One region of the Psychrobacillus sp. FSL K6-2843 genome, then DNA from elsewhere that is predicted to be linked to it. Evidence: riboswitches for the same ligand, from Rfam matches in the RefSeq annotation. Region 1 holds a riboswitch; the other holds the start of a gene.
The links. A riboswitch is a leader RNA that binds a small molecule or an ion and turns the genes downstream of it on or off. The one in region 1 is predicted to bind lysine.
Positions count from the first base shown of each region.

Region 2: another riboswitch for lysine. It lies ahead of MKY94_RS14730 (Na+/H+ antiporter NhaC family protein); the one in region 1 lies ahead of MKY94_RS13110 (aspartate kinase).

Region 1 is NZ_CP152021.1:2,589,192-2,597,041, reverse strand. It holds gene trxA (thioredoxin) at 5-319, shown strand; gene uvrC (excinuclease ABC subunit UvrC) at 372-2,162, shown strand; lysine riboswitch at 2,206-2,381, shown strand; gene MKY94_RS13110 (aspartate kinase) at 2,486-3,706, shown strand; gene MKY94_RS13105 (YslB family protein) at 3,768-4,181, opposite strand; gene MKY94_RS13100 (succinate dehydrogenase cytochrome b558 subunit) at 4,473-5,084, shown strand; gene sdhA (succinate dehydrogenase flavoprotein subunit) at 5,131-6,891, shown strand; gene sdhB (succinate dehydrogenase iron-sulfur subunit) at 6,894-7,670, shown strand.
Region 2 is NZ_CP152021.1:2,899,576-2,907,425, reverse strand. It holds gene MKY94_RS14750 (DUF72 domain-containing protein) at 234-1,085, shown strand; gene MKY94_RS14745 (sulfite exporter TauE/SafE family protein) at 1,086-1,904, shown strand; gene MKY94_RS14740 (bifunctional UDP-sugar hydrolase/5'-nucleotidase) at 1,950-3,323, shown strand; gene yunB (sporulation protein YunB) at 3,366-4,136, shown strand; lysine riboswitch at 4,187-4,369, shown strand; gene MKY94_RS14730 (Na+/H+ antiporter NhaC family protein) at 4,454-6,016, shown strand; gene lipA (lipoyl synthase) at 6,111-7,046, shown strand; gene MKY94_RS14720 (YutD family protein) at 7,061-7,402, shown strand; gene MKY94_RS14715 (DUF3055 domain-containing protein) at 7,450-7,716, opposite strand; gene MKY94_RS14710 (DUF86 domain-containing protein) at 7,802-7,850, shown strand, end outside.

The sequences.
Region 1 (7,850 bases):
ATATATGGCAATTGTTCATGGAACAGATCAAACCTTCTCACAAGAAGTTGAAAAAGGATTAGTATTAGTAGATTTTTGGGCAACATGGTGCGGACCATGTAAAATGATTGCTCCAGTTCTAGAAGAAATGGATGCTGAAATGAGCGAGAAAGTTAAAATCGTTAAAGTTGACGTAGATGAGAACCAAGCGACTGCAAGTCAATTCGGTATCATGTCAATCCCAACATTAGTGTTATTTAAAGATGGTCAGCCAGTAGACAAAGCTGTTGGTTTCCAACCAAAAGAAGCACTAGTTCAATTCGTTGAGAAAAACGCATAATAATAAAAACCGGGTCCTCTAAGGCGCCCGGTTTTTTTAAACAGGTGATGAGATGAACGAACTAATTCAACAGAAATGTGCAATCCTACCAGATCAACCGGGCTGTTATTTGATGAAGGATCGGCAAGGCACTATTATATATGTAGGAAAAGCAAAAGTATTAAAAAATCGTGTAAGATCTTATTTTACCGGTTCACATGATGGAAAAACTCAAAGATTAGTACAAGAGATAGTGGACTTCGAATATATCGTTACATCGTCTGAGCTAGAGGCATTGATCTTGGAGCTCCATTTGATCAAAAAGCATGATCCAAAATACAATATCATGCTTAAGGACGATAAGACGTACCCATATATAAAAATTACAGGGGAAAAGAACCCAAAGCTAATTATTACAAGACAAGTAAAAAAGGACAAAGGGAAATATTTTGGACCCTATCCAAACTCCCATTCTGCCCATGAAACGAAAAAGCTGCTGGATAGACTATATCCATTAAGAAAGTGTCAAAAGCTACCTAGTCAAGTTTGTCTTTACTATCATATTGGTCAGTGCTTAGCTCCATGTGTAAAGGAAATTGATGAACCAACATACACAGAAATAATTCACGAAATCTCTAGTTTCCTTAATGGTGGACATGGTAAGGTCAAGAAAGAACTGACAGAAAAAATGAATGCTGCAGCGGAACAGCTTGAGTTTGAACGAGCTAAAGAATACCGCGATCAAATTGCCCACATTGATCAAGTTATGGAAAAACAAAAAATGACGATGAATGATTTCACGAACCGTGATATTTTCGGATATTCAGTAGACAAAGGGTGGATGTGCGTCCAAGTCTTTTTTGTGCGCCAAGGTAAACTGATAGAAAGAGATGTGTCGCTATTCCCGATGTATCGTGACCCGGAGGAAGAGTTTCTTACGTTTCTAGGCCAGTTTTATGCCAAACCTGAACACATCAAGCCAAAGGAAATATTCGTCCCAAATACTACCGATTTGGATTTGGCGTCTGAGCTGCTGCAAATGAAGGTCATTATTCCACAAAAGGGAGCAAAAAAGAACTTAGTAGATCTGGCTCAAAAAAATGCTTCAATTGCATTGAAAGAAAAATTTCACTTAATCGAACGTCAAGAGGAGCGGACAGTTGGGGCTGTAGAGGAATTAGGTCAATTGATGGGAATTAGCATGCCAAGCAGAATCGAAGCATTTGATAATTCACATATCCATGGGACAGATGCAGTTTCAGCCATGGTAGTTTTTGTTGATGGCAGAGCATATAAAAAAGATTATCGTAAATATAAAACTAGAACAGCAGCCAAGCATGATGACTATGGAGCGATGCGCGAGGTTGTTCGAAGAAGATACACAAGAGTACTAAAAGAAAGACTGCCACTTCCTGACCTTATCATTATTGATGGTGGTAAAGGACAAATAGAGGCTGCTCGCGAAATTATTGAAGATGAATTGGGCTTAGATATACCTATTGCAGGACTAGCCAAGGATACGAAACACCAAACTTCTTCTTTGCTTTATGGTGATCCCTTAATGATTATACCTATGAAGCGGACTAGCGAGGCATTCTATTTATTACAAAGGATTCAAGATGAGGTCCATCGTTTTGCTATCACATTCCATCGTCAACAAAGAGGGAAGCATACGATTGCTTCTTCATTAGATGGAATAGAAGGAATCGGACCAAAGCGAAAAAAACTACTACTCAAGCATTTTGGCTCCGTCAAACGAATGCAAGCTGCATCTAGGGAAGAGTTAATCGAATCTGGGCTTCCTAGTAAATTAGCAGATAATCTAATTGCTCATTTTCGGAAAAATTTATTGTCTTCTGAATAATCTTATGTTATCTTTAAAACAATTTAATATTCACTATTCAAACAGTGAAGATAGAGGTGCGAATTGCAATAGTACTAATCATGAGGATGAAAGATCCATTGAGGGGTTAGGAAAGGGTTGTTCGCCGAAATATAGAAAAGCTTTTCCTTTTCTATGTTGGTTCTGTATTTAAGAGATGCAGGATTGTCAGAATATATATTCTGGAGGGCTATCTCACATGGGCAATTGTTTTTTGACCGTGTATGAGAAGAGTTAGCTTTCCGCAATCTTGTGGAAAGCTTTTTTTATTGTATCCCGACAGAGACAAAAGGGGAGATAGGTTAATGAGTAAAATTGTTATGAAATTTGGCGGAACTTCTGTAGGCACTCTCGACAAAATAACGAATGTCGCAAAAAGGATTCAAAATGAAAAAGAAAAAGGCCACGATATTGTAGTAGTTGTTTCTGCAATGGGTAAAACAACTGATGATTTAAATTTGTTGGCAAGTAAAATCACCGATAGTCCTGTAAAAAGAGAGATGGATATGTTGTTGTCAACAGGGGAACAAGTGACGATGTCCTTGCTTGCAATACAATTGAACTCACTTGGTGTGGAAGCCCTATCTCTCACAGGTTGGCAAGCAGGCATCCAAACAGACGATGTACATAGAAATGCGAAGATCAGTCAACTAGATGGCAACAAGATAAATGAATATCTTGATGGTAACCAAGTAGTAATTGTCGCAGGATTTCAAGGGATTTCTTTGGAGGGGGAAATCACTACCTTAGGAAGAGGAGGATCAGATACTACTGCCGTCGCTGTTGCAGCTGCGATAGATGCAGAAATATGTGATATTTACACAGACGTAGATGGCATTTATACTTCAGATCCTCGTTATATATTAGATGCTAGAAAACTAGAGCAGTTGGAATATGATGAGATGTTAGAGTTAGCCAATTTAGGCGCTGGAGTGTTGCACCCCCGAGCAGTGGAGTTTGCAAAAAACTATAAAATACCACTTAGAGTACGATCAAGCTATGAAGAAACAGAAGGAACAATTTTAAAGGAGGAAGTAGATGTGGAAAATAATTTAGTAGTACGTGGGGTAGCGTTTGAATCAGATATAGTACGTTTGACTATAGAGTATGAAGTGCCTTTTAATGGTTCGCTAGCTTCCATTTTCACTACACTCGCTAATAATAATATAGACGTAGACATTATTGTCCAATCAATCGTTGAGGGCATTAAGCCAACAGTTTCGTTCTCTATCAAAAAGGAATCACTTTCAGAAGCAATTGAGGTTTTAGAAACAAATAAAAAAACATTAGGTTTTACTTTTGCTGATTTTGAGGTTGGCCTAGCTAAAGTATCGATAGTAGGATCGGGAATGGTATCTAATCCAGGTGTTGCTGCCCAAATGTTTGACCGTCTTAGTAAGGAGAACATACCTGTCAAAATGGTAAGCACCTCAGAGATTAAAGTTTCTGTAGTAGTACCTCAGGGGAATATGATCCAAGCTGCTAATGCCTTGCATAATGAATTTGAATTGGCTATCAGCCGATAATTCTATATTTAAAGAGGATTGTCGTTTTACCTACAATCCTCTTTTTTGTATACATGCTGTTTTATCGCGAACTTTTTAAATCCCATTTTATATGAAAAGTGACCATTCCAGTTTTTTTGACAAGCTCATCATAGCACTCGGTCTCATAGCCGCCAATTTTTTGTTGCTGCTCCGCAAGAAAACCTGCCTCTAGTCTATGACTTCTGTTAATCCCACTTTGAGGCAAATTAAAGGTTTCTAATATGTAATGAGCAGAATCCTTCGAAGTTTTTTCTAATTCAAGCTTTCCCCAACCAGCTTCTTGGAAGAAAGAGATGGCTTCTTCCATTGAATAGAGAGGAAATTTACGAGCGAGGTCTTTACCTGCCCAGTATAAAATATCTTTTTCATGTTTTCCGAGAATAGAAGCAAGCACGTGATCTCTTATTATTTCGTATCCAAAGGAAGTTACATGTGAATGTTCTTTTTCATTCAAGTAGCAACCCTTCTTTCTAAAAGAAAATGTAAATAAAAAACTATGAATCTATTTTAACATAAAATTTTTCTCGGGGATGGAATACTTTGTGAAAAGTTAATCTAATCATTATAGGGAAATGTGTCTGAAAGATGAATAAAATAAAGAAACATACCTTGACGCTCCAAAATGATGAGAGTACAATGGATATGTCATAAATTCGTAACAAGAAGGTGTGAACATGTGATGATTTATTGTTCTATTACAATAATTTAATCATCGCTAATTGGAAATCTGAGGGGGGTTACTGTTTTGTCGAAAGATCGCGAATTTTACATGCGTCGATTACATTCTTTACTAGGGATTATTCCAGTCGGATTATTTTTGACGCAACATTTAGTAGTTAACCATTTTGCTACAAGAGGAGAAGAGGCTTTTAACAAAGCTACTCATTTTATGGAAAGCCTTCCATTTGTGCTATTGCTGGAAATTTTCGTAATTTATATTCCTTTATTATTCCATGCATTTTATGGTATCTATATTGCATTTACTGTTAAGTATAATCCAAATAGATATGGCACATTAAGAAACTGGTTATTTATTTTACAACGATTCACAGGTATTTTCCTAGTGGTGTTTATTGCATGGCACATTTTTGAAACACGTTTCCAAAAAGCAATTGGTGCAAAAGAAGTTAACTTCAATATGATGAATGAAATCTTATCGAATCCTTGGATGTTAGCGTTTTATATTGTTGGGGTAGTTTCAGCTACATTCCACTTAGCTAACGGTATTTGGTCATTCCTTATAAGCTGGGGAATTACACAATCACCAAAATCTCAAAGAATTTCAACTTATGTAACATTAGTAATCTTCTTAGCGTTATCTGTAGTTGGTGTACAAGCACTTTTAGCATTCGTATAAGACCCTTCTACACCTAAGCTACTATAAATTTAAGGAGTGAAATAGCATGGCAAAAAGTAAACTTATTGTTGTCGGCGGTGGATTAGCTGGCTTAATGGCAACAATGAAAGCTGCTGAAGAAGGCACACAAGTAGATCTATTCTCATTAGTTCCTGTTAAACGCTCACACTCTGTTTGTGCTCAAGGCGGTATTAACGGAGCTGTAAATACAAAAGGTGAAGGGGATTCACCTGCAGTGCATTTAGATGATACTGTATATGGTGGAGACTTTTTAGCAAACCAACCCCCAGTTAAGGCAATGGCTGATGCCGCTCCAGGAATCATCCATTTATTTGACCGTATGGGTGTTATGTTCAACCGTACGCCAGAGGGCTTATTGGACTTCCGTCGTTTTGGAGGAACTTTAATGCACCGTACAGCATTTGCTGGTGCAACAACTGGTCAACAATTACTTTATGCGCTTGATGAGCAAGTTCGTCGTTATGAAGTAGAAGGATTAGTAACGAAGTACGAAGGCTGGGAATTCCTGGGTATTATAAAAGACCATGAAGGTACTTGTCGCGGTATTAAAGCGCAAAACCTTAACTCATCTGAAATCCGTGCTTTCCGTGGAGATGCAGTAATCATGGCAACAGGTGGACCTGGGATCATCTTCGGTAAAACAACTAACTCTATTATTAATACAGGCTCTGCAGCAAGTATCGTATATCAACAAGGAGCTTACTATGCAAACGGGGAATTCATTCAAATTCACCCAACTGCAATCCCTGGAGATGATAAACTACGTCTGATGTCAGAATCAGCTCGTGGTGAGGGTGGACGTATCTGGACATACAAAGACGGCAAACCATGGTACTTCCTAGAAGAGAAATATCCTGCATATGGTAACCTAGTACCACGTGATATTGCGACTCGTGAAATCTTTGATGTTTGTGTAAACCAAAAATTAGGTATTAATGGTGAAAACATGGTTTATCTAGATCTTTCACATAAGGACCCACATGAATTAGACGTTAAACTTGGTGGAATTATTGAAATCTATGAGAAATTTACTGGGGACGATCCTCGTAAAGTTCCTATGAAAATTTTCCCAGCAGTTCACTATTCAATGGGTGGATTATGGGTAGATTACGATCAAATGACTAACATTCCTGGTCTATTCGCTGCTGGTGAATGTGACTATTCTCAACATGGAGCTAACCGTTTAGGAGCTAACTCATTACTTTCTGCTGTATTTGGCGGAAGCGTAGCTGGGCCTAATGCAGTTAAATACATGAAAGGCCTTGCAACTCATGCAGAAGACTTGGATGCTTCAATTTATGAAAATGAAGTAAAACTTGAGCAAGAGAAGTGGGATCAAACACTAGCTATGAAAGGTACAGAAAACGCTTACCTAATTCATAAAGAACTAGGCGAGTGGATGACCGATAACGTAACAGTAGTACGTTATAATGACAAGCTAGAAGAAACTGATAAGAAAATCCAAGAGTTAATGGAAAGATACGAAAATATTAACATGGATGATACGCAACGTTGGTCTAACCAAGGTGCCTCATTTACGCGTCAATTGAAAAATATGTTATACTTAGCACGTGTTATCACGTTAGGAGCACTTCAACGTAATGAAAGCCGTGGAGCACATTACAAACCTGATTTCCCAGAACGTAATGACGAAGAATTCATGAAAACTACTATGGCTAAGTTTGACCCAGCTACAGGGGCTCCAATAATTCATTATGAAGAAATTGATGTATCACTTGTTGCTCCTCGTAAACGTGATTACTCATCAACGAAAGGAGCAAACTAATTATGGTGACGGCAACTGAAACCAAAAAAGTTCAAATAGAAGTATACCGTCAAGATACTCCTGAATCTGATCCCTACTGGGAAAAATTCGAAGTTAATTGGCGTCCAAATATGAACGTAATTTCCGCTTTAATGGAAATTCGTCAAAGACCAGTGAACACAGATGGTAAGGCTACTACTCCAGTAACTTGGGACATGAACTGCTTAGAGGAAGTTTGTGGAGCATGTTCTATGGTTATTAACGGTCGTCCACGTCAATCTTGTTCAACACTTATTGACCAATTGACTCAACCAATCAAATTAGCACCTATGAGTACTTTCCCTGTTGTACGTGACCTTCAAGTAGATAGAAGCCGCATGTTCGATGCTTTGAAAAAAGTAAAAGCATGGGTTCCAATTGATGGTTCTTATGACCTTGGAGAGGGTCCACGTATGCCTGAACGTAAACGTCAATGGGCTTACGAATTATCTAAGTGTATGACTTGTGGTGTATGTTTAGAGGCTTGTCCAAACGTAAATGATAATGCTTCATTTATCGGGCCAGCACCACTATCACAAGTTCGCTTGTTCAATGCTCATCCAACTGGAGCTATGAATAAGGACGAGCGTTTGAATGCAATTATGGGAGACGGAGGCCTTGCAAACTGTGGTAACGCACAAAACTGTGTTGTTGCTTGTCCAAAAGGTATTCCACTTACAACTTCTATCGCTGCATTGAACCGTGATACTACAGTTCAAATGTTCAAAAACTTCTTCGGAAGCGACAATATGGTTGACTAATATAGATAGAAAAAGCCTAGAATTTAAGATTCTAGGCTTTTTCTTATGGGGAAAATCTTAGATTACCGTGAGTAATGAGCGGCGAGTTGTTTATGACCGGATAGAAAAATTTATGACCGTTCGCGAAATTTTATAACCGGATAGTACTATTTATGATTGGAGTAGCTAAATAGCTGTAAC
Region 2 (7,850 bases), 310 kb from region 1:
TCTCGCTCTGCGCAACACTTTCCCTGATATCCGCAACACTTTGTTTTCTCGCAACGCTTTGGCCGATTACTGCAACACTTCCTCGCTTCATGCAACACTTTTTTCAAAATACTTCACCTGCTGCCCACAAAACTTATTTAATAATTGTTAGAAAAGTGGATGTTTGGTCTATTTTTTTGTCTGATTGGTTAGGGAAATGATATGATACTAAGTATTAATAAAGAGGTGGTTTGATGATTAAGATTGGTTTAACTGGTTGGGGGGATCACCCAGATTTATACGTTTCGTCGTCTAAGGAGAAGCTGCAAGATTATAGTGCACATTTTCCAATTGTAGAGCTGGATGCGTCCTTTTATGCGATTCAACCACAACGGAATATAGAAAAATGGATCCGAGAGACACCTGATAATTTTCAATTTATCGTAAAGGCCTATCAAGGAATAACGGGTCATCTCAGAGGAGAAAACCCTTTTAAAACGTCAGAGGAAATGTTTGAGAGCTACCGACAGATGCTTCGTCCTCTGAAGGAGGCGGGGAAGCTGGCGGTGGTACTTGTTCAATTTCCGCCTTGGTTTCAGTGTGAGAAGGACAATGTTCAATATATGAGGAGAATACGGGAAGAGCTAAAGGATTTTGAGGTGGTAATCGAGTTTCGCCATCAATCCTGGTATCTTCCAGAATATAAGGAGTCGACTATCCAATTTTTGAAGGAAAATAATTTTCATCATAGCGTTTGTGATGAGCCGCAAAATGGGGAAGGGAGTATACCTGTAGTTCCGATTGCAACTTCTGATAAAGTATTGGTTCGTCTTCACGGCAGAAACTTTTACGGATGGAAGAATCCTGGGAACAATGAAAAGTGGAGAGAGGTCCGCTATTTATATGATTATAATGAACAGGAGCTCCAATATATTCAACAGATATGTCAAACTCTATCAAAGCAGGCTTCGGAGGTGCTTGTGTTATTTAATAACAATTCAGGCGGTCATGCGGCTAAAAATGCTAAATCCTTTCAACACATGTTAGATATTGAATTTGACGGACTTGCTCCAAAGCAACTAAATCTTTTCGAAGGAGAATTTTAAATGGAGTGGTTTTTATTAGTGCTTAGCGGTCTTTTTTCCGGGGTGATAGGTGCCTTGGTAGGGCTAGGAGGCGGCGTTATTTTAGTGCCCGCAGTACTTTTTCTTGGTACTACGCTTGATTTGATACCAAATATTACACCACAAAGTGTGGTGGGTCTTTCGGTTGTCATGATGATCTTTATTGGCCTGTCTTCTACTCTATCCTATATGAAGTCTAAAACAGTAGATTTTAGAAGTGGATTTATATTTTTTATTGGCAGTATTCCGGGTACTATTTTAGGTGCTTGGGTTAATAAAGGATTAGACCTCCCATCATTTAACCTATACTTTGGTATATTACTCGTTGTCCTATCTATTCTATTGCTTGTTCGTAAGTATTTGAAGCCAGTTCAATGGTTTGTTAATCACGGTAAGCAGCGGACGTTTGAGGATGGAGAAAATACATATGTATATGGTTTTCCGATTTGGTTTGCCGTTTCCTTAACGTTTGTAATTGGCTTTGCCTCAGGGTTATTTGGAATCGGTGGAGGATCGATGATTGTACCTGCTATGATTTTGTTATTTCTTTTTCCTCCACATGTTGCAGTGGGTACTTCCATGTTTATGGTGTTTTTATCGTCTATTGTCAATTCGGCAACCCATATATCATTAGGAAATGTTCCATGGCTATATACCATACCCGTTATCCCTGCTGCATATATTGGTGCTAAGATCGGTGCAAAGCTGAACAAAAAGTTGAACTCGGAAACACTAGTAACTGCCTTACGGATAGTGTTACTGTTACTTGGAATCCGCTCCATTATTGATGGGCTATTTTAAAAGAAAATTATAAAATGGTTAAAACATATGAAAGAGGTGGAGAGGGTGAAAGAGACGATTTATATTTATCATACAAATGACTTGCACAGTCATTTGGAAAATTGGCCTTCAATCCATCACTTTCTTTCAAATAAAAGAAAGATGCATGAAAAGAAGGATTCCTATCTTATTTTAGATATCGGGGATCACGTGGATCGCTCCAATATTTATACAGAAGGAACTCTGGGGAAGGGCAATGTAAAGCTTTTAAACGAGGCAAAGTATGACTATGTGACAATTGGTAATAACGAAGGGATAACGCTTAGTCATGAGGAATTAGACTCTTTATATACAGAAGCAAATTTTGAAGTAATTGTTTCAAATTTTACTAACTTGGATGGAGAGATTCCTAATTGGGTAAAGCCTTACAAAATTCATCAAACCCCCTCTGGCATTAAAATTGGAATTGTTGCTGCCACTGCAGATTATGGCGTTTACTATGAAAAACTTGGTTGGCATGTACAGGACCCTATACCACGATTAAAAAATGTGTGTAAGGAAATTTCCTCACAAGTAGATATTCTAATATGTATGTCACATTTGGGAAAATCACAGGATGAAATTCTGATTGAACAAATACCCTCATTGGATCTTATTTTAGGCGCTCACACCCATCATTTGTTCGAGGAGGGGAAATGGTTAGGGAACACTTTGCAGGCTGCTACAGGCAAATTTGGTATGTATATTGGACGTGTAATATTAGAGTTTGATCATATTAGCAAGAAGATTGTTTCTAAAGAGGCTAAGGTATATCCGACCGACGAGCTACCCGTACCTGAATATGCAAGCCAACTCCAAATGCGTTGGGAGTATGAAGGAAAAGTCCAGCTTTCTCATACTGTATTTAATAATCCAGTAAAGCTTGAAAAAGAATGGTTTCATGAATCTGAGCTCGCTAAATTTTTTGGGAAAGGGTTGCTCGAATATACAGGTGCTGATTGTGCAATGTTCCCAGCGGGTATATTTTTAAAAGATTTACCGGAGGGACCTGTAACTGCAGGAGACTTACATCAATGTCTTCCTCATCCTATTAATCCTTGTATCATTACATTAAGTGGAGCAGATTTACTAGAGATCATTGAGCAATCAAAAAATGATAAATGGCCTCACCTCGAGGTAAAAGGATTAGGCTTTCGTGGTAAATTCTTAGGTAATGTATTATTTGAACAAATAGTTGAAAGAGAAGATGGTGTTATCTTAATACAGGGAAGTCCGTTAATTATTCAGGACACCTACCGGCTGGCAACTTTGGATATGTTCACATTTGGATATTTCTTTCCTTCCTTTAAAACAGCAAAAAAACAATATATTATGCCAGAAACAATTCGAGACGTTGTGAAATGGTACGGAATAAAGGAAGAGCATAAGTGCAGGGCATAAAAGACCTTCTTGTTACATAAAAGTAATGAGGAGGTTTTTTCGTTGTTTTATCGAAAAAAGAAGAAACGTTTTATATTTTTTAGCACTCAACGTAAATTAGCTATCTTTTTGACATGCTTTCTATTGTCGGTAGCTTGGGTGTTTTATTACATAAATGCCCAACTGACTCCAACTTATTTAGATTATGCAGAAGTACAAACTAATAAGATTGCCTCTATGGTAATTAGTAAAGCGATTAATTCACGTACGGCAAATGTATTAGACGTAAACGATATTATTGAAGAAGTTCCTTCAGATAGTAAAAATATGGTGACGACTAAGTTTAATACGGAGATTATCAACCGAGTACTTTCTGATACAAATAGTTTAGTGCAATCTCATTTGGAGCAGGCAGAAAAAGGTAATCTTTCTAGCCTTCCCTACTTGGATGATATTGAATATGATAAGCATACGATGGAAGATCAAGGTGGGGTAGTATTCTTTGTGCCGATGGGGCAGGCTACAAATATACCTCTAATCGGAAACTTAGGGCCGAAAATTCCAATTCGTTTCCATGTAATAGGTAATGTTCAGTCCAATGTAGTGCCTACCATAACAGAGTTTGGAATAAATAATGCTTATGTAGAAATTAGTATTCATATTAAAGTAAATGTACAAATCATTGTACCGCTGGCAAGTAAGATGAGTGTAGTTGAACAAAATATCCCTGTTGCAATGGGCTTAGTACAGGGTCAGGTGCCTCATATTTACACCGGAGGAGATGGGTCTGCTGCTCCATCAGTAGAGGTGCCAATACCATTGCCGAAAGATTAAAAAAAAGGCGTTTTTTATAAAACCCTGTTAGAATAGAAAGAAATGAATAATGAATAGGTAGAGGCTGCGAGGCTTAAGAGTAATTTACAGGAGGTTGACACCGTTGATCGTAGATGAAAGGAAGCTTTGCCGAAGCTAAGTATTGATAGTCATAAGATATTTAGTTGGGGTTATTTTGAACAAAAATAACACTGTCATTTATACGCCAGTATAGATGGGGAGCTACAAATGAAGTAAGTATTTAGCTTATATTTCATAATCAAGCCAACCTATATATATTTATAGGTTGGCTTTTCGATTTTTAAGGAGGAACAGTTTTGGAAAATACTATTTTTTCGTTAGTGCCACCGTTATTGGCAATTATTATGGTTTTAGTGACTAAAAGGGTTTTACTTTCATTGGGAGCGGGGATTCTTTCCGCCGCATTACTTGTGGAGAATTTTAACCCAGTACAATCTTTTCTTTTGTTATGGGACTCATTTAAAGTTTCCTTTTGGGATGGTGGGTTAAACGTATATAACATATATATTTTAGCTTTTATATTATTATTAGGAGTAGTAACAGCTTTCGTTAGTCTTTCCGGTGGTAGCACAGCATTTGCTGCTTGGGCTATCAAAAGAATCAAAACAAAAAGAGGATCTAAACTTTTAACTGCTTTTTTGGGGATTATCATTTTTGTGGATGATTATTTTAATGCATTAGCAGTTGGGCAAATCGCAAGACCTATTACAGACTCTCATAAAGTTTCTCGTGCAAAGCTTGCTTATTTTATCGATTCCACCTCTGCACCAGTTTGTGTAGTGTCTCCAGTCTCTAGTTGGGGAGCTTTCCTAATCAGTCAGCTTGGTGTAATTTTTGCTACACATGCGGTGACTGATTATACACCGCTGGAGGCATTTGTGTTAATGGCACCGATGAACTTCTATGTAATTGCAACATTAGCATTGGTCTTTTTCACAGCTTGGACTGACTTTGATTTGTTTGAGATGAAAAAGCATGAAAGACGAGCGATGGATACAGGCGTACTTTTTGACCCGGAGAAAACAAATCCTGGAGATTTAGAGGGTGATTTCCCGGAAAATAATTATGGTAAGGTGATTGATTTATTACTTCCTATTATTTCTTTAGTGGTTGTCACTTTAGGAAGTATGTTTTGGACGGGTTATAGCCTTTCAGGAAAAGTTTTAGACATCTTTATAATCTTTGAACATACAGATGTACCTCTTTCGTTATTTATAGGGGGACTGACAGCTAGTATAATCGCAATGATTTTATATATGCGTCAATTTAAAACGAACCCAGAGGCAAACATGACTTACGTGTGGAAAGCCATATGCACAGGTGTTAAATCTATGCTTCCAGCTATTTTGATATTAGTGTTTGCTTGGTCGTTGTCTTATTTAATCACAGCTTTAGAAACTGGAGCATTTTTAGCTACTTTAGTTACGGAAAACAATGTACCAGTAGGTGTGATACCTGTATTAATGTTTGTGTTAACAGCATTTATGGCTTTTGCAACTGGATCATCTTGGGGTTCTTTTGGTATCTTACTTCCTATTGGAGCGAGTATCATCATGGCGATTGAGCCTCAATTATTGCTTCCAGTCTTAGCTGCTGTTTTAGCAGGAGCAGTTTTTGGAGACCATTGCTCACCAATCTCCGATACGACTATTATGTCTGCCACAGGAGCAGGTGTTAATGTAATTGACCACGTAATGACTCAGCTGCCCTATGCTATTATTAGCGCAATTATTGCAGCAGTAGGTTACTTGGTACTAGGCTTAACAAGCTCTGTCTTGATAGGGTTAATAACAGTTATAATTATAATTGTTTTGTTGTTTGCCTTTTGGTCGATTAGAAGCAAAAGAGTGGTTCAATAGTTCTGCCCGTTGATTTTAGAAGGTTGTTTGAATTCTAATAATATGGTACATTGACATCAGTAAAGTCAGATTAATGGGAATGGGGTATGGAATCGTGACAGCGTGTAAACCACCAAAAGAACAGCATGAACGCAAGCCTGACTGGCTAAAAATAAAGTTAAATACCAATGAGGATTATAAAGGCTTAAAAAAATTAATGCGTGAAAATAATTTAAATACAGTTTGTGAAGAAGCAAGATGTCCAAACATTCATGAATGCTGGGGATCGCGACGTACTGCGACATTCATGATTTTAGGAGCTGTGTGTACAAGAGCTTGTCGTTTTTGTGCTGTAAAGACAGGTCTTCCTAACGAGTTAGACTTAGCAGAACCAGAGCGAGTAGCAGATTCAGTTGTCATTATGAATCTAAAACACGTAGTTGTAACAGCGGTAGCCCGTGATGATTTAAAGGATGGTGGTTCGGAGGTCTTTGCAGAGACAATTCGAGCAATTCGTCGAAAAAATCCTTTTACAACTATTGAAGTATTGCCTTCAGATATGGGTGGTATTGAGCAAAACATTCGTAATATAATGGATGCTAAGCCGGATATTCTAAATCATAATATTGAAACAGTACGACGTTTAACTCCAAGAGTTAGAGCGCGTGCTCAATATGACCGATCTTTAGAGTTATTAAAACGTGCTAAGGAAATGCAACCGACTATTCCTACGAAGTCTTCGTTAATGCTAGGTCTAGGGGAAACATTTGAAGAAATTATAGAGGTTATGGATGATTTACGTGCTCACGATGTAGATATCATGACTATTGGCCAATACTTACAACCAACAAAAAAACATCTTAAAGTACAAAAATATTATTCACCAGCTGAGTTTGGAGAATTACGTAAAATTGCCATGAGCAAGGGCTTCTCTCATTGTGAGGCAGGACCACTAGTTAGAAGTAGTTATCATGCGGATGAACAGGTAAATGCAGCAGCGAAGCAACGACAACTGCAAGGTGAGGAATTACTAGCTATTCAAAATAGCTAATGGATGGTGAGCGAATGATTATTGCTGAAGGTTTCACTTATGAAGTGATTGAGGATTTTCGAGAGGCTTTTAAAGAAGAAGCATTTATAGAGCGTTATAGTGAGATTTTAACGAAGTATGATTATATAATGGGCGACTGGGGCTACGGTCAGCTTCGTCTAAAGGGCTTTTTCGAGGATCGAAATCATAAAGCAACATTTGATACGAAAATTAGCACTATGAAGGATTACTTATACGAGTATTGTAACTTTGGGTGTGCTTACTTTATTGTTAAAAAAACAGGGGTAGCACCAAAAACGGTCCCACTCGAACTAGTAAAAGATAAGAAAGAAAACCTTGAGCAAGATCAATTATGATCTGCTCAAGGTTTTTCTTTTTATAAAAATCTATACAATATTCCACTTTAGCTCAGTAATTCTCTTAGATAATCTCTTAGCTCCGTTGCTTCAGCTTCAGATCTATTAAAAACATGCTCTAAGTAGCCAGGTTCTTCCACATCATCCGACCCAATAATAGCTGATCGATTGTATTGAATGTCCATCACAAGTACCTTACCGAAAAATCGAGAACTCTGGACAATTGCTAAATCATATCGCTGGCTTTCTCCAGTAAATCCAACGAATCTTGTTTTTGTATCTTCGACGTCATCATACAAGAAAAATCGTTCCACCCTTGACACTCCTTCCTTACCTATGAATTATGGTACTATAGAATAGAACTATATATCAACTGACCAAGAATTAGGAGGCTGTACAATGTATTTTGTGGACCGTAAAAGTATTGCAATGACATTGAAGCATATGA